Regions from separate parts of the Thiomonas sp. DCM-2 genome, predicted to be linked through region 1. Evidence: predicted binding sites of a transcription regulator. Region 1 holds the regulator's gene; the other holds the start of a gene.
The links. The regulator sigma-54, encoded in region 1, starts transcription at its own class of promoters, with help from an activator protein. The targets are predictions, from matches to a motif close to TGGCANGNAANCTGCTTT.
Positions count from the first base shown of each region.

Region 2: the regulator sigma-54 is predicted to act here: its motif matches at 2,737-2,754, upstream of AC1ZQA_RS11955 (CmpA/NrtA family ABC transporter substrate-binding protein).

Region 1 covers NZ_CM165962.1:367,905-378,736, reverse strand. The annotation lists gene AC1ZQA_RS01890 (diacylglycerol kinase) at 17-439, opposite strand; gene AC1ZQA_RS01885 (glycosyltransferase family 4 protein) at 444-1,472, opposite strand; gene AC1ZQA_RS01880 (UDP-2,3-diacylglucosamine diphosphatase) at 1,547-2,494, opposite strand; gene AC1ZQA_RS01875 (CYTH and CHAD domain-containing protein) at 2,633-4,189, shown strand; gene AC1ZQA_RS01870 (COG4705 family protein) at 4,197-4,982, opposite strand; gene AC1ZQA_RS01865 (RNA polymerase factor sigma-54) at 5,112-6,641, opposite strand; gene lptB (LPS export ABC transporter ATP-binding protein) at 6,648-7,445, opposite strand; gene lptA (lipopolysaccharide transport periplasmic protein LptA) at 7,490-8,122, opposite strand; gene AC1ZQA_RS01850 (thiol:disulfide interchange protein DsbA/DsbL) at 8,261-8,926, opposite strand; gene AC1ZQA_RS01845 (SPOR domain-containing protein) at 8,962-9,591, opposite strand; gene argS (arginine--tRNA ligase) at 9,644-10,832, opposite strand, start outside.
Region 2 covers NZ_CM165962.1:2,471,801-2,482,632, forward strand. The annotation lists gene AC1ZQA_RS11935 (nitrate reductase associated protein) at 1-360, shown strand, start outside; partial or broken gene AC1ZQA_RS11940 (aldo/keto reductase) at 367-1,406, opposite strand; gene AC1ZQA_RS11945 (sirohydrochlorin chelatase) at 1,516-1,905, shown strand; gene AC1ZQA_RS11950 (ANTAR domain-containing response regulator) at 1,948-2,592, shown strand; gene AC1ZQA_RS11955 (CmpA/NrtA family ABC transporter substrate-binding protein) at 2,901-4,205, shown strand; gene ntrB (nitrate ABC transporter permease) at 4,237-5,160, shown strand; gene AC1ZQA_RS11965 (ABC transporter ATP-binding protein) at 5,191-5,991, shown strand; gene nirB (nitrite reductase large subunit NirB) at 6,024-8,483, shown strand; gene nirD (nitrite reductase small subunit NirD) at 8,480-8,878, shown strand; gene AC1ZQA_RS11980 (nitrate reductase) at 8,875-10,832, shown strand, end outside.

The DNA of each region.
Region 1 (10,832 bases):
CGGCGCAGCGCGCGGGTCAAAGCCAGCGCGGCAGCAGCACAGCGGCCCACACCAGCACGCACAGCAGCAGGGTGAGCAGCACTGCGGCGCTGCCCAGGTCCTTGGCGGTCTTGCTCAGGTCGTGCCGCTCCAGCGACACGCGATCCACCGTGTATTCGATCGCGGTGTTGAGCAGTTCGACGATCAGCACCAGCAACACGCTGCCCGCAAGCAGCGCGCGCTCGGTCCAGGTCTGGCCCAGCCACAGCGCCAGTGGCAGCAGGAGAGCCGCCAGGGTGAGTTCCTGGCGGAAGGCCGACTCGGTCTGCCACGCCGCGCGCAGGCCGCTGATCGAGTTGATTCCGGCGTGATAGACACGCGACAGACCGGTGCGCGTCTTGTACGGATTGGGGGCCGCGTCCGGCTTGGAGGCAGGCGCGCGCTCGCGCTGCTGGGCCATGTGCTCAGTGCCCCGCGTGCGCCGCCGCGCCTTCGCGCACCGCCTTGCGCAGGTGGTCGAGAAACTGTTTCGACGCGGCTTCCCAGGTGAACTTGCGCGCGTGCGCCAGCGCCACGCTGCGCGGAATCTGCAGGGCGCGCAGACAGGCCGCTTTCAGATCGTGGTCGAGCGCGCCGGCCGGGCTGTCGCCGATCACGTCCAGCGGGCCGGTCACGGGATAGGCGGCCACCGGGCAGCCGCAGGCCAGGGCTTCGATCAACACCAGACCGAAGGTGTCGGTCTTGCTCGGAAACACGAACACGTCGGCGCCGGAGTAGACCCGGGCCAATTCATCTTGTGTGAGCACACCGAGAAAGCGCACGTCGGGGTATTGCCGGCGGATGCGTTCGAGCTCCGGCCCTTCGCCCACCACCCACTTGGTACCGGGCAGGTCGAGCTGCAGAAAGGCGTCGATGTTCTTCTCCACCGCCACCCGGCCCACATACAGAAAGATCGGCGGCTTGCCGTCCAGCCGCTCGCCTTCACGCGGGTAGAACATGCGGTGATCGACCCCGCGCGACCACAAGCGCACATTGCGGAAGCCGCGCTCCTGCAGGTCGCACTGCACCACCTGCGTGGGCACGAGCACCGCGCGCCCGGCGTTGTGGAAACGCCGCAGGTAGGCATAGGTCCAGCTCAGCGGCACACGAAACCGGGCCTGCACATACTCGGGAAAACGGGTGTGATAGGCCGTGGTCAGCGAAATGTCCAGCCGGTGCGCCACCTTGCGCGCCGCCTGTCCCAGCGGGCCTTCAGTGGCCACATGCACCACATCGGGCATGAAGGCGGTGATGCGCTGCATGATCTGCGCCCGCGGTCGCAGGCTGAGGCGGATTTCGGGGTAGGTCGGACAGGGAATGGTGCGGAAGCTGCCCGGCTCGACCACCTCGACCTCCTGGCCCATGTCGCGCAACTGCCCGATGGTGGTCTTGAGGGTGCGCACCACGCCGTTGACCTGCGGCTCCCAGGCGTCGGTGACGATGAGAATGCGCAGCGGTGGCGTGCCTGCTGCGGCAGGCCAGGGCTTTTCGGCGGCTGCAGCCGCGCCGGGTGTCACGGTCGACGCGATCATGCAGGCACCACCTGCGCGCCGACGGACTGCGGCACGTGCTGTGCCGGCGACTGCGGAGGCAGTTCGGCCAGCACGCGCAGCCCGACGTTCCAGTGCAGCAACTTGAGGCGTCCGTCGAAGTCTTCCACCAGGGCGGTGAGGCTTTCCACCCAGTCGCCGCAGTTGGCGTAGATCTGATGCTCCTCGCTGCGCAGCTCGGCGCGGTGGATGTGGCCGCACACCACACCGTCGCACTGCTGGCGGCGCGCCTCGTCGCTGAGCAGGGTTTCAAAACTGGAAATGGTGTTCACCGCCGCCTTGACCTTGTGCTTGAGGTATTGCGACAGCGACCAGTACGGCAGGCCGAGCCTGAGCCGCGCGTGGTTGAGCCAGCGGTTGAGCTTGAGGCTGAACATGTAGGCGGCGTCGCCCAGATGCGCGAGCCATTTGGCATAGAGCACCACGCTGTCGAACTGGTCGCCGTGCACGATCAGCAGCGTGCGGCCGTCGGCGGTGACATGCCGCACCTGGTTGATCACCTCGATACCGCCGAAGTGCAGGCCGTCATACGGCCGGGCGAACTCGTCGTGGTTGCCCGGAACGAACACCACCCGCGTGCCTTTGCGCGCCTTGCGCAGCAGCTTCTGCACCACGTCGTTGTGCGCCTGCGGCCAGTAAATGCCTTTTTTCTTGAGCTGCCAGCCGTCGATGATGTCGCCGACCAGATAGATGGTGTCGGCGCTGCAATGGCGCAGAAATTCGAGCAGCTGCGGCGCCTTGCAATCGCGCGTGCCCAGATGGATGTCCGACAGCCACAGCGTGCGCCATCTCACCTCGGGCTCGGCGTCGCCGCCACCCTGAGATGGTTCCGCCTGAAGGGCAGCCGCTGCAGCTTTGCTGGCCTTGAGGTCTTCCGGGAACGCTGCGCTGCTTCGCATCAGTCGGGACAGGGTGTCGGTAGCCATGCCGCGCATTGCATCGCGTCAATATGTCATCCGCGTGACCGTCACAGAGAAATTGCTCGCCCTGCTTGACGCAGCCGCTTGTGCCACGCCCTGCGACCGGTTCAAATCGGGCGCATCATCTTTCGAACACCTTCAGCCATGAGCCAGGAACGCGAACTCAAATTCCGACTCGACCCCACCCTGCACGACGCGGTACGCACACACCCGGTCTTGCTCGCCCTGGCACGCCCGCCTCAGGTGCACGCGCTGCAAAGCTGGTACTTCGACACCACGGAGCACACTTTGCGCAAGGCAGGGATGGCGCTGCGTGTGCGTCACACGGGGGACGGCCGGCGCATCCTCACGCTCAAGAGCAGCCCGGCCCAGGGCCTGCAACTCACCCGTGGCGAATGGGAGTTCGACATCGACAGCGACGCGCCCGACGCCGCGGCTCTGGAACGCCTGCACCACACCCGCCTCGCCACACTGGGAGACGCCGATGTGCTGGCGCACAGTCTGCGCGCCGTGCTGGGCACCCGGGTCCAGCGCACCGTCTGGCATCTCGACTGGCAGGGCACGCGGCTCGAAGTCTGCCTCGATGACGGGCAGGCGCTCGGCGGCATCGCCGCAGATGCACCCAGCCTGCCGATCAGCGAACTGGAAATCGAACTGCTCGACGGCCACTGGCCGCACGCCTTCGACCTCGCCTGGACGCTGGCACAGGACCTGCCGCTGCTGCTCTCCCCCATCAGCAAGATGCAGGTGGCCGCGCATGCCGCCGGGCTGAGCACGCTGCAGCTGCCGCCGCTGGCGCGCGAACTCGCGCCGCTTCCAGAGGGCGGGCAGGCGATGGCGGGCGCTTTGCAGCAATCGGCCGCCGTGCTGGCCGTGGGCGCGGAGCTGTTGCAGACCCGTCCGCAGCCAGAGACCGTGCACCAGATGCGCCTGCAACTGCGCCGCCTGCGCGTGTTGCTGCAACTGCTGCAAACCACCGGGCCGTCCTCACAACGCGCTGCCTGCCGCTGGCTGCGCAGCGAATGGCGCTGGGCGGGACAACTGCTGGGCGCCGTGCGCGATGTGGATGTCTGCCTGGAACAGGCTCTGGCCATGCAGCAGCACCCGGATGCCAGCGCGCTGCGGCCCCACCACCTGCAACAAAAGCGCAGCGCGCATCTGCTGGCGCTGCTGGGCTATCTGCGCAGCGCCCGCTTCGGCCGCGCGCTGCTGGCGCAGGCACGCTGGGCGGAATGCTGGAGCAGCGGTCAGGTCATTGCCGCCGATCAGTCCACCGATCAACTGGCGCGCCGCCTGCTGCGCTTTGACCGCAGCGACCTGCAACTGCACCCGCAGCGCTGGGCCGAGCTGCTGGCCATCTGGGACGGTCAGGCCGCAGCCCCGCTCGACGCGCCGTGGAGCGCGCTGCACACCCTGCGGCTCAAGGCCAAGCATTTGCGCTACGCGCTGGAATGGCTCGCCCCCTGGACGGAAGACGTTCTGGGCAAGCAGGGCAAGGCCTGGCTCAAGCTCACCAGCGCCCTGCAGACCGATCTGGGCGAAGCGCTCGACACCCTGCGGCTGGCACGATGGCTGGGCGAGACCGCCGCAGCCGCAGACCCGGACGCGGCGACCCAGTCCGCAGCGGGCGTGCAGCAGGCCTTCGATCAGGTGCGCAGCAGCCTGCAGCGCGCCTTGCAGGCTGCACGCCAGGCGAATTGAGCAGCGCTCAGACAGCCGGTTTTGCGTCGCGTCGGGTCTTGGTGAGATACGCCACCAGCAGCATGATGGCCCCCAGGAACAGCGCGCTGGTTCCCATCGTCCCCAGGCCGAGGCCGCCTTCGCTGCCAGGCTTGGACAGCCAGTCGCCGAAGGTCGCACCCAGCGGACGGGTGAGGATGTAGGCGATCCAGAACGTGGTCACTGCGCTGGCCTTGAACAGAGAGAAGGCTGCCGCCGCCGCAGCGATGGCGCCGCCGAAAAGCAGCGCAGACAGGACGTAGCCGAGTTGCAGGCGCTCGGCGGCCAGATCGCCCCCGGCCGTGCCCAGCGCAAATGTGAACAGGATGGCCGCCCAGTAGAACGCCTCGCGCCGCGGGGTGTCGATGCTGTGGATCGACAGGGTACGTTCGCTCGCCCACCAGCCCACGAACGTCGCCGCCAGTGCCAGCGCGAACAGCACGGTACTGACCGGCAGCGGCACGCCCAGATGGTCGGTGAGGTTGTCGGTGATCAGCGTGCCGACCACGCTGATGAGGGTCACGGTCAACCAGTACAGCCAGGGAACGTAGCGGCGCGCACGCATCTGCGCGGTCAGCACACCGAGGAACAACACCGTCATCACCACCGTGGTACCGACCAGTCCGACATGCAGATCGACCGAGAGAAAGTCGGCGGCGGTTTCACCCACCGTGGTGGCCATGATCTTGATCAACCAGAAATAGAGGGTGATGACGACCGGAACCTTGATCGCCTGCGCCCAGTCGGGCTGCGCTGCCAGTGCGGTGTGTTGCATGAGAAACTCCCTGAATGCCGTGTGGTGTTGTTGTGTGGTCGCGTGTTGCGCGATCACGGCATTCTGGGAAAGCAGACTTAGCGCAGGGTGAGCGCTTGCCGATGCAGACCGACCAGCAGGCGGCGCGGCTCAACCGCTCTTGCGCAGATTGGCCGGGGCGATGCGCAGCGCCTCGCGGTATTTCGCCACGGTGCGGCGCGCCACCTGCACGCCCTGCTGGGTGAGGCGCTCGGCGAGTTCGCTGTCGGACAGGGGCTTGGTGCTGTCTTCCTCGGACACCAGACGGCGGATGAGTTCGCGCACGGCGGTCGATGAGGTGTTGCCGCCGGCCTCGGTGCTCAGGCCGGAGCCGAAAAAGTATTTCAGCTCCACCGTGCCAAACGGCGTGAGCATGAATTTCTGCGTGGTGACGCGCGAGATGGTGGATTCGTGCAGCCCGAGTTCATCAGCGATTTCACGCAGCACCATCGGACGCATGGCCACGGGGCCGAAGTCGAAAAAACGCTGCTGGCGCTCGACAATGGTCTGCGCCACGCGCTCAATGGTCTCGAAGCGCTGCTGCACGTTCTTGACGAACCAGCGCGCCTCCTGCAACTGGCCCTGCATCGCGGTGCCGCTGTCGCGGGCGCGGCGCAGGGCATCGGCGTAAATCTGGTTGACCCGCAGCCTGGGCATGACCTCGGGATTGAGTTGGGCCGTCCAGCCCCGCGCAGTCTTGCGGGCGATGACATCGGGCGTGACCGCCTGCGCCGCGTCGCTGCGAAAGGCGCCGCCCGGATGCGGTTCGAGCTGGGCGATGCGTTGCTGCGCGAGGCGCAACATGGCCTCGTCGGCACCGAGCTGACGTTCGAGCTTGCGCCAGTCGCGCCGCGCCAGCAGGTCGAGATGGCCGTCCCGGCAAATCTGCAGGGCCATGTCGCGCACCGGACAGGGCGGCTGGCGCTGCAGTTGCAGGCACAGGCACTCGGGCAAATCGTGTGCAGCAACGCCCGGCGGATCGAAGCTCTGGATCAGCCGCATTGCGGTGGTCAGCGCATCGGCAAGGTCTTCGAGTTGGTCCTCCCCGGCTTCGGGTGCGAGCGCCTGCGCCAGCTCCAGCATGGTCTCGGGCAGATAGCCGTTGTCATCGAGCGAGTCGATGATGGCCTCGGCAGCGGCGCGGTCGATGGCGCTCAGCGCCAGCCCGGCGAGCTGACCGCGCAGGTGATCGCGCAGACCGAGATGCTCGGAAGCCCGGTCGATGGCGCTGAATTCGTCGTCGTCCCCGCCGCCGGAAGACTGCCCCGAGCTGACCCAGGAGTCGGCATCGGCATCGGTGTCGGCGCCGTGATCGGTCTCGCCGCTGCTGGCCGTCCAGTCCTGCGTCTCCAGTTGCAGCTCGGCGGCGGGTTCGGTGGCGAACTCGGCAGCAGACTCATGCCCCTCATTGGCAAGCAGGGTGGGCGAGTCTGGCTGCAGCGGCGCGGACTGCTCGGCAGTGGGCGCGGCCGCAGTGCCGTCATCCGTCTCCTCGTTTTCAAGGAAAGGATTGGATTCGAGCAGACCCTCGATTTCCTGCGTGAGCTCCAGGGTGGAGAGCTGCAGCAGACGGATGGATTGCTGCAGCTGGGGCGTGAGCGCCAGATGCTGGGACAGGCGCAGATTCAGCGACGGCTTCATCGCGAACTACATGCGGAAGTTTTCACCGAGGTACACCTTGCGCACCGCGGGGTTGTCGATGATGGATTGCGGATCACCCTGGGCCAGCACCTGCCCTTCGCTGATGATGCAGGCCGCGTCGCAGATGCCCAGGGTTTCGCGCACATTGTGGTCGGTGATCAGCACGCCGATGCCCTGCTCCTTGAGGAACTGGACGATGCGCTGGATCTCGATCACCGCGATCGGGTCGATGCCGGCAAACGGCTCGTCGAGCAGAATGAAACGCGGCTGCGTGGCCAGCGCACGGGCGATTTCCACCCGCCGCCGCTCGCCCCCCGACAGCGCCGGCGCGGGGCTGTCGCGCAAGTGCTCGACATGCAGCTCGCGCAGCAAGTGCTCCTCGCGCGCGCGAATCTCGTCCTTGCCGAGGCGCCGCCCCTGCGCGTCGCGCTGCAGTTCGAGCACCGCGCGCACATTCTCGGCCACGGTCATGCGGCGGAAGATCGACGCCTCCTGCGGCAGGTAGGACAGCCCCATGCGGGCGCGGCGGTGCATGGGCAAATCGGTGACATCCTGGCCGTCGATGTGAATGCGACCGGCATCGGGCCGCACCAGGCCGACGATCATGTAGAACGAGGTGGTCTTGCCCGCACCGTTCGGCCCCAGCAGACCGACCACCTCGCCGCAGCGCACGCGAAAGCTCACGTCGCGCACGACCTGCCGGCCGGCGTAGCGCTTTTGCAGATGCTGCACGTCCAGTTCGGGACCCGTTGCGGGCCGGGCTTCGCGTCCGTGCCGGTCAGGCGCGACGGCAACCGGCTCCAGCCCACCGCGCACCGGAGTCTGCGGCGAGACACTCGGCTGGGCGCTCAAGGTTGCGCCCCCATTTTCGGCGTGACCTTCAGCGCGGGCGGCGATGTCGGTGCCGACGACGCCGGGGCCGTGGCCTGCGGGCTCAGCATGACACGCACCCTGCCTCCAGGATTGGTCGCTGTCGCACCCTGCGCCCCGCCCTCGACGGTGAACACATCGGTGATCTGGTTGTAGGCAATCACATTGCCCTGACTGCGATCCGTGAGCTTGCCGTCCACCAGACGGCTGAGCATGGCCTGTCCGCGAAACGTCACCACATCGGTCTTGCCGTCATATTCGATGCGCTGCGCTGCGCCATCCATGGTCTGCGACGGCTGCCCAGGCGCGGTATCGAGTTGCTGCTGGAAGGTGGCCAGCTGGCCCGGCGCGGCAATCGCCGTGGCGTATTGATAGCCGTCCGGCGCCTGGCGCACGTCCACCGTCGCCGCACGCAGCACCAGCGTGCCCTTGGTCACCACCACATTGCCCGTGAACACGCTGGTCTGATGCGCGTCGTCATAGCGCATGGCATCGGCCTCGATATGAATCGGCTGATTCCGGTCGGCCTGGGCTGCCCAGGCAGGCAGCATGAGGTCAGGCGCGCAAAGGGCGCAAAGCAGCAGGAATCGGGCCAGTCGTTTCATCGGCATGGGTTTTGCTTGGGTCGATTCATTCTAGGGCCAGTTCTTGCGATGCGGGCAGGAAACCACGCGATGCTTTCGTCGCCGTTCAAAAACAAACTGCCCGCAATGCGCGGGCAGTTCATCGGTGACTCAGGTGCGAGCGACTTACTTTTTCGCCGCCTGCACTTTTTTGATCAGATAGTCGACAACTTCCAGCACTTTCTTGTTGTTGTTCGCCTCGGGCAGGGCGGCGGAGGTGGTGTACATGCCCTGCACCGCCATGGTCGGCACACCCTGGATCTGGTAGTCGCTCACCATCTGCGTGGCCTGCTTGACCTGGGCGTTCACGCCAAACGAGTTGTAGGCGTCGAGAAAGGTCTTTTTCGGAATGCCTTGCTGCGCCAGCCAGTTGGCCATCTGCTCAGACGTGCCCAGCGGAATGTGCTGCACATGGATGGCGTTGAAAATCTTGGCCTGCAGTTCCGGGGTGAGCTTGCCCAGCGCCTTCAAGGCGTAATACAGATGCTGCTGGGGGATGAACTGCGGAGAGAACGCAACGGGCACGCGCTCCAGCACCACGTCCGCAGGCAGTTTCTTTGCCCAGCTTTCCAGCAAAGGGTCGAAGTCGGCACAGTGCGGGCAGTCGTACCAGAAAAACTCCATCACCACGATCTTGTCCGACGGACTCACCGGCTGCGGCACGGCCAGTCGGTTGTAGGCAAAGCCTTCGTTGAACGGATTGGTCTTGGAAGCGGTCTGCGCTTGGGCGCCGGTGGCCAGAAAGCCCAGCGAGAACAGCGCGAACACCACGGATAGCCAGCGTCGAAACATGAGTCGTCCTTTGGAAGTGAGAGCAGAGAGTTGCTTTATTTACCGGTCCGCACCAGCGCAGTTTGAATCCCGTTGTCGCTCAGAAGTTTCTGCGTTTTCTCGGCTTGCTGCGCCGAGGTGAACGGCCCCACTCGAACGCGATACAGGGTGCGCCCGTTGACAACACGCTCATCCACATGCGCCTCCTGTCCGGTCAGCGCCACCTTGGCGCGCTGGCGTTCGGCATCGTCCTGTGTGCTGTACGCACCCACCTGCAGCACATAGCTCACCTCGGTCGGGGCTGCGGGCGTCGCTGCGGGTGCAGCGATAGCGGGCTGCGCATTCGGCGCGGCTGCCGCAGCGGACTGAGACGCACCCGGCCCGGGCTGACCCAGTTTGGCCAGGGCTTGCGCAGAGAGCGGTCTGCTCGCCACGGTGACCGGCATCGAGCCGCTGCCTGCAGGAGGCGCAGCGGTGGCCCCGCTCAGGCCCTGATTCGGATTCCAGTTGGCCGCGCCGGACGCCGCACTCGACGGCCGTTCCTGAAAGCGGTTCATGAAGGGCAGCGGCGCCTTGGTGATGTAGAGGGCGACGCCCAGTGCAATGGCCAAGCCGATGACCAGGCCGGCGATCAAGCCAATGAGGGTGCCCCCGAACTGGCGGCGTAGTGCAGGACGTGTGGACATGGCATGCGGGAGTTGCTTGGCTGTGGAAAAAGCAGGTGCCGGACGGGCGCGCTCACATGCGCAACGGCGCACTCACGCCCAGAACGGCCAGTGCATTGTGCATCACCTGACGGACCGCCTGCAGCAGACGCAACCGCGCGTGGCGCAGCGGCAGATCGTCGACCAGCACGCGCTCGGCGTTGTAGTACGCATGGAAATCGGCCGCCAGATCGCGCAGATAGAACGCCACATGGTGCGGTGCGAGTTCCTTTGCGGCGGCGGCCAGCACCTGCGGATACTGCGCCAGATTCAGCAGCAGCGCGCGTTCGCGGGGGGCGGTAAGCAGGCTCAGGTTGGCGTCCTTGAGCAGCGCAGGTTGCGCAGCATCCTGCGGTGTGCGCGCCGCCCATTGCTCGAACACCGAGTTCACCCGCGCATGCGCGTATTGCACGTAATACACCGGGTTCTCGTCGGTCTGCGCCAGGGCCAGATCGACATCGAACACGAACTCGGTATCGGCCTTGCGCGACACCAGGAAGAACCGCACCGCGTCGCGCCCCCGCTGCAGCGCCGCAGCGCGCTCGGCCTCGGTCATGCCGTCGTTGACCCCGCCCGACCACTCGATCAGGTCGCGCACCGTGACATAGCTGCCGGCGCGCTTGGAAATCTTGACCTCCTGCCCGCCGCGCATCACGGTGACCATTTTGTGCAGTACATAGTCGGGATAGCCCTTGGGAATGCCCAGGCCGACCGCCTGCAGCCCGGCGCGCACCCGGGCGATGGTGCCGTGATGGTCCGAGCCCTGGATGTTGACCGCGCGGTGAAATCCGCGCTCCCATTTGGTGAGGTGATACGCCACGTCGGGAACGAAATAGGTGTAGGTGCCGTCGGACTTGCGCATCACCCGGTCTTTGTCGTCGCCGAAATCGGTGGTGCGCAGCCATAGCGCGCCGTCCTGCTCGTAGGTGTGGCCTGAAGCCTGCAGGCGCTGCACCGTGTCGTCGACGCGGCCTTCGGTGTAGAGACTGGACTCGAGGTAGTAGCAGTCGAAGCGGATGCCGAAGGTCTTGAGATCCAGATCCTGCTCGCGGCGCAGATACGCCACGGCAAAGCGCCGGATATTGTCCAGATCGTCCGCATCGCCGCTGGCCGCGACCTGCCGCCCCTGATCATCCGGCACCGATTTGCGTGCCAGAAAGTCCTGCGCGATCTCGGCGATGTAATCGCCGTTGTAGGCCGATTCGGGCCACTGCGCATCGCCG
Region 2 (10,832 bases), 1.2 Mb from region 1:
CACTGGCAACGCTTTGATCACGCCACACGCAGGCGTCTCATCACCGAGGATCTCGATAACCCGGGAGGGCTGCGGCGCTACCGGCATCTGCTGCTGCACTCCATCGTCCATCAAGCCAAGGCACAGCCAACCCGCATGCCCGCGCGCGCGACCCACACTGTTTGGGACAGCAGACAACTTCCCGAGCGCGTGCGTCAAAGCGCACTCGACAAAGGCCTCATACTCAACGGCCCGCAAAGCTGGGCCGACCTCAGCGCATTGCAGCGCTACACCCTGTTCAAGCTCACCCGCCCAGGGCATGAGAACCGCAATTTCCGTGTGGCGCTTGAGGAGTTCGGCCTGCGCAAACCCCCGTGCTGAACCGCATCACGGCGCCGGATTTGGGACATTGAGGTGAATGTCCTCGATCGCCGCAAGCACCTGCGGCGACAGCGCGGTCCGACAGGCTCGCAGGTCTTCGTCCAGTTGTTGCACGGAAGTCGCGCCCAGAATCACACTGCCCACGCACCAGCGGCTGGAAGCGAAACCCAGCGCCAGTTGCGTTGGCGTCAGGCCTTCTGCGGCGGCCAGATCGGCATAGGCCGCCACCGCCTTGTCCACCTGCGGCTTGGCATAGCGGGCGCCAAAGCCCTTGAACAACTGCATCCGCCCGGCGCTTTGCGGATCGCTTCGGTATTTTCCCGACAGCAGACCGAAAGCCAGCGGGGAATAGGCCAGGAGCGCCACCCGCTCGCGGTAGGCCACTTCGGCGAGACCGTTTTCCCAGGTGCGATTGAGCAGGTTGTAAGCATTTTGCACACTCACCGGACGCGGCAGCCCCATGGCGTCTGCAAGGCGCAGGGCCGTCATCACGCCCCAGGGGGTTTCGTTCGACAGGCCCCAGTGGCGAATTTTTCCGGCTTGCAGACTCTCACCGAGTGCCGCCAGGGTGATTTCCAGCGGCACGGTGTCGCGCTCATTCTGCGGATCAAAGTGAAATTGACCAAACAGCGGCACATTGCGGTCCGGCCAGTGCAGTTGGTAGAGATCGACATAGTCGGTCTGCAGGCGCTTGAGCGAGCCGTCCAGCGCGCGGTGCAGGTTGTCGCGGGTGAAGCTGAGCTGGCCATCGCGGACCAGTTCAGCCCCCTGCCCGGTCCGGCGGCCTTGGTGGCGAGGAGAATCTTGTCGCGCTGTTGCGTCTTCAGCCAGGAGCCAACGTAGAGCTCGGTGCGCCCGGTGGTTTCTGCGCGAGTGGGCACCGGGTACATCTCGGCGGTGTCGAAAAAATGGACGCCCTGATCCAGCGCGAAGCTCAGCTGCGCATGTGCTTCGGCTTCGGTGTTCTGCTGACCGAATGTCATGGTGCCCAGGCAGATGCGCGGAATGTGCAGGGAGTCGTTCTGGGGTGGCGTGGAGCTTGTCATGGATGGGTCTGGGGGATGCGATTCGAGCATTGTTCAACAGGAACCGAAATTGCGTGGGCCACCTTGTACGCTTGATGTCTGCTTGATGCCCGCCCCTTCCCACACGCCCATGCCCCATACCACCCGACTGCTTGTTTTACTCGCCCACGGCTCACGCCAGCCGGAGTGGGCGCGCCCATTCGAGACCGTGCGCGATAGCGTGCAGGCCGCCCACCCCGATTTGCCGGTGAGGCTGGCGTTTCTGGAGTCCATGCAGCCTGCGCTGCGTCAGGTACTGGAGGAAGCGGGGCGTGACGGCCTCGGCCTGGTTCGTGTCGCGACGCTGTTTCTCGGTGCCGGTGGTCATCTGCAGCGCGACATTCCACGCATCGCGCGCGAAGTGCAGACGCTCTACCCCGCACTGCAGATCGAGATTGCCCCTCCCGCGGGGGACGATGCCGAGGTTCTCGCTGCGCTGGCCGCTTACGCCGTGCGCTGCGCGTCGGGTCTTGATGGCTGACCAAGAGGCGACCAGGGGCACGAAATTTGCACGAAGTCCGATATGTCACGCCCACCGCTCCCACAACGCCCCCTGACCGTTGCCATCATTTCCCCCGATCCCGCACTGGCGATGGAAGAGGGTGCGGCCAGCGATCCGCGCCAGACGCGGCGTTGCGCGCTGCTGGAGCAGGCTCTGCGGGATGCAGGCTACGCCGTGGTCGCCGTGCTGCCGGCCACGCCAACGCTGGACGAGCGCATCGCCGCGCTCAAGCCGGATCTGGTGATTGTGGACGCCGAGTCCAGCGTGCGCGATCTGCTGGAGCATGTGGTGCTGGCCTCGCGCGATACGCCGCGCCCCATTGTGCTGTTCACCGACGATGACGATACCGAAACCGCACAACTCGCCATTACTGCCGGGGTGACGGCCTATATCGTCGATGGTCTCAAGCCCAGCCGGGTGAAGCCGGTGATCGAAGTGGCGCTGGCGCGGTTCGAGCGCGAGCAGGGCCTGCGCGCCGAACTCGACGCGGCGCGCACGCAACTGGCCGAGCGCAAGCTGGTGGAACGCGCCAAGGGCATTGTGATGCAGCGGCAGAACTGCACGGAAGAAGAAGCCTTCCGCCGCATGCGCAAGCTGGCGATGGAAAAGGGCCTCAAACTCTCCGAGGTGGCCCAGCGCATCCTCGACACCGTTGGGCTGATCTGAAGCACGCGGAGCGCGCCTTCCAGGTGCGCCGCTGCACCATGCTGGCGCAGTCAAGCGGCACCTTGCACCACGGACGATCGGGCCAGCGCGCAGACCGCCGGGGGTTTCTCTGCCCTTCCCTCTGCACTGCCTTGAAGTTCGTCCTGGCACGCTGTTTGCACAGAACAGACCGTAGACCAACGGCGGTCTATGTTGAACCCACTGAGCGGATATCTCCCCCGTTCAGCTCGGCAATGATGCCTTCGTGTGCTTCGCCTCGTGTGAAGCGCCCGGAGGCTTTTTTTCGCCCGCAATTTTCAGGATCCGCCATGCGCAACCGACAAGACGCAACACCTTCGGCCACCTCTTCGGTCACACCCCAGAGCAACGACCCGGCACAACCCTTGCGCCGCACGCTCATCAAGTCAGGCGCCGCCGTGGCTGTTGCCGGCCTTCTTCCCAGCCTGCAGCCCACGGCACGCGCCGCAACCCTGGGAAAACCTGAAATGGAAGAGGTCAAGATTGGATTCATTCCCCTGACCGACTGCGCGCCCATCGTCATGGCCGCGGTGCTGGGGTTCGACAAGAAGTACGGCGTCAAGATCATCCCGAGCAAGCAGGCCTCGTGGGCCGCCGTGCGAGACAACTTGGTCACCGGCGGCATTCAGATGTCGCATGTGCTCTACGGCCTGCCGTATGGCGTACAGCTCGGTGTTGGCGGCCCGAAGAAGGATATGGCCATCCTCATGGGCCTGAATCGCAACGGGCAGGCCATCACCCTGGCCGAAACACTGGCCAAGGAAGGCATCACCACCGGGCCCGAGCTGGCCAAGGCCGTTCTGGCGAAAAAGCGCACCTACACCTTCGCGCAGACCTTTCCCACCAGCACCCACGCCATGTGGCTGTATTACTGGCTGGCCACCTACGGCATCAATCCGCTGAAGGACGACAAGGTGATCACCGTGCCGCCGCCACAGATGGTGGCCAATATGCGCGTGGGCAGCATGGATGGGTTCTGCGTCGGCGAGCCGTGGAACGCGGTGGCTATCAATCAGAAGATCGGCTTCACCGCCGTCACCTCGCAGGAGATCTGGACCGATCATCCCGAGAAGGCACTGGGCACCACCGCCGAGTTTGTCGACAAGTATCCCAACACCACCAAGGCCGTGATGGCCGCGGTGCTCGAAGCCTGCCAGTGGATTGACGCCTCGCTGGCGAACAAGACCAGGATGGCCAACACCATCGCCGCGCCCGGCTATGTGAATACCTCGGTGGAAACCATTCTGCCGCGCATCCTTGGCCGCTACACCAACGGTCTGGGCAATAGCTGGGACGACAAGCACCCGATGACGTTTTATGAGGACGGGCAGGTCAACTTCCCCTGGCTGTCCGACGGCATGTGGTTTCTCACCCAGTTCCGCCGCTGGGGCCTGATCAAGACCGACCCCGACTACCTCGCCGTGGCCAAGGCGGTGAACCGCATCGATCTGTACAAGGAAGTGGCCACCGAACTGAAGGTCCCTGTGCCCGTCAGCGCCCTGCGCACCTCCAAGCTGATCGACGGCGTGACCTGGGACGGCAAGGACCCCAAGGCCTACGCCCACAGCTTCAAGGTCAACGACCTCGCCGTCTGAGATTGATTGCCCGATGAACCAGGAGTCCAGCATGAACACCGCCGTCTTGTCCGCCCCCAGCGGGTCGTTTGAAACCGCCGCGACTGTCGAAGCCGCAGCACCCGCAGCCGTCACAACCGCAGCGCCACAGGCCGCGCCCGCCTTCCGCACCCAGAGCCCGGCGGAGCGGCAACGGGCGAAAAACCGCCAGATCGCCCTGCGCATCGTCGCTCCGCTGATGGGTCTGGCGCTGTTGCTGCTGGTCTGGGAAGTGGCGGCCGAGCACAGCAGCCAGTTCCCCTCGCCGCTGGTCACCTGGCATTCGGCGCAGAAGGTGTTCGCCCACCCCTTCTATGACAACGGGCCGAACGACGTGGGCATCGGCTGGAACCTGCTGGCCTCGCTGCAGCGCGTGGCGTATGGCTTCGGCCTGGCGGCGCTGGTGGGCATTCCGCTGGGCTTCGCCATAGGCCGGGTGCAGTTTCTGAACCGCATGCTCTCACCGCTCATCAGCCTGCTGCGCCCGGTATCCCCCTTGGCCTGGCTGCCGATTGGGCTGTACGTGTTCAGCAACGCTCCGGCAGCGGCCATCTACACCATTTTCATCTGCTCCATCTGGCCGATGATGATCAACACCGCCATTGGCGTGCAGCGCATCCCGGCGGATTACATGAACGTCGCACGCGTGCTTGATCTGTCTACCTGGAAGGTGTTCACCAAGATCCTGCTGCCCTCGGTCATGCCCTACATGATGACTGGCGTGCGTCTGTCGGTGGGCACCGCCTGGCTGGTCATCGTCGCCGCCGAAATGCTGACCGGAGGCACCGGCATCGGCTTTTGGCTATGGAATGAGTGGAACAACCTCAACTTGGCACACATCCTGATCGCCATCCTGGTCATCGGCATCACTGGCATGGTGCTCGAAGGCGCGCTGATGCTGATTGCGCGGCGCTTCAGCTACGACGAGGCGCGCTGACCTCTGCCACCCATTCAAGAGGGATTCATCATGGAACGTTTCATCATTGTGCAACAGGTCGAAATGGTGTTCGACACCACGCGCGGCCCCTTCCACGCCCTCAAGGGCATCAACCTGGACATCGCCCGTGGCGAGTTCATCAGCCTGATCGGCCATTCCGGCTGCGGCAAGAGCACCCTGCTCAACCTCATTGCCGGTCTCACTCTGCCGACCTCCGGCGTGATGGTGTGCGATGGCCGTGAAATCCACGCCCCCGGTCCCGACCGTGCCGTGGTGTTCCAGAACCATTCGCTGCTGCCTTGGATGACCTGCTACGGCAACATCTACCTCGGTGTAGAGCGCGTGTTCGGCGCCACGGAGACCAAGTCCCAGCTCAAGGCCCGCACCCAGGCCGCGCTGGAACTGGTGGGCCTGCCGCACGCTGCGCACAAGCACCCGCACGAAATTTCCGGCGGCATGAAGCAGCGCGTGGGCATTGCCCGGGCGCTGGCGATGCAACCCAAGGTGCTGCTGATGGACGAGCCCTTCGGCGCGCTCGACGCCCTCACCCGCGCCAAGCTGCAGGACGAGTTGCAGGGCATCGTCGCTGCCAGCGGCGCCACCGTGGTGATGGTGACCCACGACGTGGACGAGGCCGTGCTGCTGTCGGATCGCATCGTCATGCTGACCAACGGGCCAGCGGCGACCATCGGCGAGATTCTCACGGTGGACCTGCCGCGCCCGCGTGAACGCCTGGCGCTTTCCGAAGACCCGCATTACGCCCACCTTCGCGCCCAAGTTCTGGAGTTTCTCTACAAGCGCCAGGCGCATCCGCAGGCCAAGGCGGCTTGATCCGCCGCGTTCATCCAAAGGGAACACGCATCATGACCCATCCCAAACTCGTTCTCGTCGGCAACGGTATGGCTGGGGTACGGGCGCTGGAAGAGCTGCTCAAGCTCGCGCCCGACCTTTACGACATCACCGTATTCGGCGCCGAGCCGCACCCCAACTACAACCGCATCCTGCTGTCGCCTGTTCTGGCAGGCGAGCAGACCATCGAGCAGATCATCCTCAATCCGCTGTCCTGGTATGCCGACAACGGCATCACACTGCATCTGGGCCAGACCGTGATCGAGATCGACCGCATCCGCCGCGTGGTGCGCACTGCCGATGGCATCGAGGCGCCCTATGACCGCCTGCTGCTGGCCACTGGTTCCAACCCCTTCATCCTGCCGGTGCCGGGCAAGGATCTGGACGGTGTCATCGCCTACCGCGACATCAAGGACACCGAGACCATGATCGAGACTGCCAAGGCGCACAGGCACGCGGTGGTCATCGGCGGCGGCCTGCTCGGGCTGGAAGCGGCCAACGGCCTGATGCTGCGCGGCATGGACGTGACCGTGGTGCACATCATGCCCTGGCTGATGGAGCGCCAGCTCGACGAGGTGGCTGGCAAGCTGCTGCAGAAGTCGCTGGAAGACCGCGGCCTGAAATTCCTGATTGGCGCGCAGACGCAAGCGCTGCTGGGCAACGAATCCGGCCGGGTGCGTGCGGTGCAGTTCAAGGACGGCACGGAGATTCCCGCTGATCTGGTGGTCATGGCCGCGGGCATCCGTCCCAACACGGCGTTGGCAGAGAAGGCCGGCTTGCACTGCAACCGCGGCATTGTTGTGAGCGACACACTGCAGACCATCACCGACCCGCGCATTTACGCCCTGGGCGAATGCGCCGCGCATCGCGGCGTTGCCTACGGTCTGGTTGCGCCACTGTTCGAACAGGCCAAGGTGGCAGCCAACCATCTGGCGCAGTTCGGTATCGGCCGCTATACCGGCTCGCAGGTGTCGACCAAGCTCAAGGTCACCGGCATCGACCTGTTCTCGGCCGGCAACTTCATGGGCGGCGAGGGCTGCGAGGACATTGTGCTGTCCGATCCGTTTTCCGGCGTGTACAAACGCCTGGTGATTCAGGGCGACAAGCTGGTGGGCGCCTGCCTGTACGGCGACACCGTCGATGGCTCGTGGTACTTCAAGCTGCTGCGCGAAGGCCGCAAGGTGCACGACATCCGCGACAAGCTGATGTTCGGCGAAAGCCATCTGGGCGACGCTGGCCACCAGGGCCAGAGCAAGGCGCAACTGATGGCCGACGCCGACGAAGTCTGCGGCTGCAACGGCGTGACCAAGGGAACGATCTGCAAGGCCATCAAGGAGAAAGGCCTGTTTACGCTGGAAGAGGTGCGCAAGCACACCAAGGCCAGCGCAAGCTGCGGCTCGTGCACCGGGCTGGTCGAGCAGATTCTGATGTTCACCGCGGGTGGCGACTACAGCGCGACGCCAAAGAAAAAAGCCCTTTGCGGCTGCACCGATTCCAGCCACCAGGAAGTCCGCGACGCCATCCGCGAGCAGCATCTGCTGACCATTGCCGATGTGTATGCCACGCTCGGCTGGCGCACGCCCAACGGCTGTTCGAGCTGCCGCCCGGCAGTGAACTACTACCTCATTTCCACTTGGCCCCACGAGGCGAAGGACGACCCACAAAGCCGTTTCATCAATGAGCGCAGCCACGCCAACATCCAGAGGGACGGCACGTACAGCGTGATTCCGCGCATGTGGGGAGGCGAGACGAGCGCGGCCGAGCTGCGCCGCATCGCCGATGCCGTGGACAAATACAAAATTCCCACAGTGAAGGTGACCGGTGGCCAGCGCATCGACCTGCTCGGCGTGAAAAAGGAAGACCTGCAGGCGGTGTGGAACGACATCGGCATGCCCAGCGGCCACGCCTACGCCAAGGCGCTGCGCACGGTCAAGACCTGTGTGGGCAGCGAATGGTGCCGCTTCGGCACGCAGGACAGTACCGCGATGGGCAAGATTCTGGAGCGCGCCACCTGGCGCATGTACGCGCCGCACAAGGTGAAGTTCGCGGTCAGCGGCTGCCCGCGCAACTGCGCCGAGGCCGGCATCAAGGACGTGGGCATCATTGGCGTCGACTCCGGCTGGGAGATGTATGTCGGCGGCAACGGCGGCATCAAGACCGAGGTGGCGCAGTTCCTGGTCAAGCTCAAGACGCAGGAGGAAGTCCTGGAATACACCGGCGCCTTCATCCAGCTCTACCGAGAGGAAGGCTGGTATCTCGAGCGCACCGTGCACTACATCGCCCGCGTCGGGCTGGACTACGTGAAGCAGCGCATCCTCGACGACGCCGCGGGCCGCGCCGCGCTGTGGGAACGGCTGCAGTTCGCGCTGCAGGGCGAACCCGATCCGTGGTTCGAGTTCGACAAGGCACAGGTGGACGCGCGACAGTTCATCCCCATCGTGCCGGTCGCGGCAGCGCAAGGAGAACCAGCATGAACACAGTCCTTCACGACTGGACGGCCGTGTGCGCCGTCGCCGACATTCCGGCGCTCGGTGCGCGCCGCGTGCGCCGCCCCGACGGCGTGGACATCGCACTGTTCCGCACCGCGAGCGACCGCATCTATGCCCTGCTCGACCGCTGCCCGCACAAGGGCGGGCCGCTGAGCCAGGGCATCGTGTTCGGCGAAGCCGTCGCCTGCCCGCTGCACAACTGGACCATCCGGCTCGACGACGGCCGGGCGAAGGAGCCCGACGAGGGCTGCACCCCGAGCTTCGCCGTGAAGGTGGACGGCGATCAGGTCTATCTGCGCCGCGACCAGCTGCATGCGCCGATTGCCGCCATGGCCGCAGTGCGCTGCGACGGCACGGCCTGCGCGAGCGCCGAGCGATGAATGCCGCCGACCTGCCTTCGGGTTCCATCGCCATCGTGCCGGAAGGCGCGGTGCGTGAGACGCGCTCGACCTGCCCGTATTGCGGCGTGGGCTGCGGCGTCATCATCAAGAGCGAAGGCGGACGCATCACCGGTGTGCGCGGCGACCCGGATCATCCGGCCAACTTCGGCAAGCTGTGCACCAAGGGCGGCGCGCTGCACCTCAGCGCCAAGCCGGAACTGCTGCCGCAGGTGCGCGCACTGCGGCCAGAACTGCGCACCCGGCGCGACGCGCCGCGCCAGGCGGTGGGCTGGGACGCCGCGCTCGACCATGTGGCGCAGCGCTTCGCCGCTCTCATTGCCGAGCATGGTCCGGACAGCGTGGGTTTCTACATCTCGGGCCAGTTGCTCACAGAGGACTATTACGTCTTCAACAAGCTGGCCAAGGGCCTGATCGGCACCAACAACGTCGATACTAACTCCCGTGTCTGCATGAGCAGCGCGGTGGCCGGCTACAAGGTCACGCTCGGCGCCGACGCCCCGCCGTGCAGCTACGCGGACATCGACCATGCCGCATGTCTATTGCTGGCCGGAAGCAATGCAGCATGGTCGCATCCGATCGTGTTTCGCCGCATCGAGAAGGCCAAGGCCAGGCGTCCCGACATGCGCATCGTCGTCGTCGACCCGCGCCGCACCGAAACCGCCGAGCTCGCCGATCTGCACCTGCAGCTTCTGCCCGGCACCGACGTCGCGCTGTTCCTGGCCATGTTGCATGTGATGGTATGGGAAGACCTGATCGATCCGGTCTATATCGCGGCGCACACCAAAGACTATGCGGCGGCGCGCGAGCGCGTGCGCGACATGACCCCGGCGGTTGCCGCCAACCTCTGCGGACTCAAGGCCGAGGACATTGTCACTGCGGCGCGCTGGTTCGCCCTCGGCGCTCCAGATGCCTCGCCGCAGACGCGCCAGCCTACGCTCTCCATGTATTGCCAGGGGCTGAACCAGTCCAGCAGCGGCACGGCGAAAAACGCCGGGCTGATCAATCTGCACCTCGCTTGCGGCCAGATCGGCAAGCCGGGCGCTGGGCCGTTTTCGCTCACCGGCCAGCCCAACGCCATGGGCGGACGCGAAGTCGGCGGTATGGCCAATCTGCTGTCGGCGCACCGCGACCTTTCCAACCCCGCGCACCGCGCCGAAGTGGCCGCGCTGTGGGGCGTGGCCGACGTGCCAGCCGAGCGCGGCAAGACCGCCATCGAGCTGTTCCAGGCCACCGCCGACGGGAAGGTGAAGGCGCTGTGGATCGCCTGCACCAACCCGGCGCAATCGCTGCCCGACCAGGCGCTGGTGCGCCGCGCGCTGGAGACTGCCGAACTCGTCGTGGTACAGGAGGCCTACACCACCGCCGCCACCGTGCCCTATGCCGACGTGCTGCTGCCCGCCACAACCTGGGGCGAGAAGGAGGGCACGGTGACCAATTCCGAACGCCGCATCAGCAGGGTGCGGGTGGCCGTTGAAGCACCCGGGCTAGCGCGTGCCGACTGGGAGATCGCGGTCGACTTCGCCCGTCGGCTGGAAGCGCTCTTACCGCCGCGCTGCCCTGATCAGAGGACATTGTTCCCCTACACCAATGCCGAAGAGGTGTGGAACGAGCACCGCGAAAGCACCCGCGGCCGCGACCTCGACATCACCGGCCTGACCTGGGCCGCGCTGGAACGCGACGGCCCGCAGCAATGGCCCTACCCCGAGGGTGCTGCCACCGGCAAGGCGCGGCTGTATGACGATGGCCTGTTCCCCACCGCCGATGGCCGCGCCAAATTTTTCGCCGAACCCTTCAAGCCCGTGGCCGAGCCCTGCGACGCGCGCTATCCCGTGGCCCTGAGCACCGGCCGCCTGCGCGACCAATGGCATGGCATGAGCCGCACCGGCTCGGTGCCGCGGCTGTTCAACCATGCCCCGGAACCCTGCATCGATCT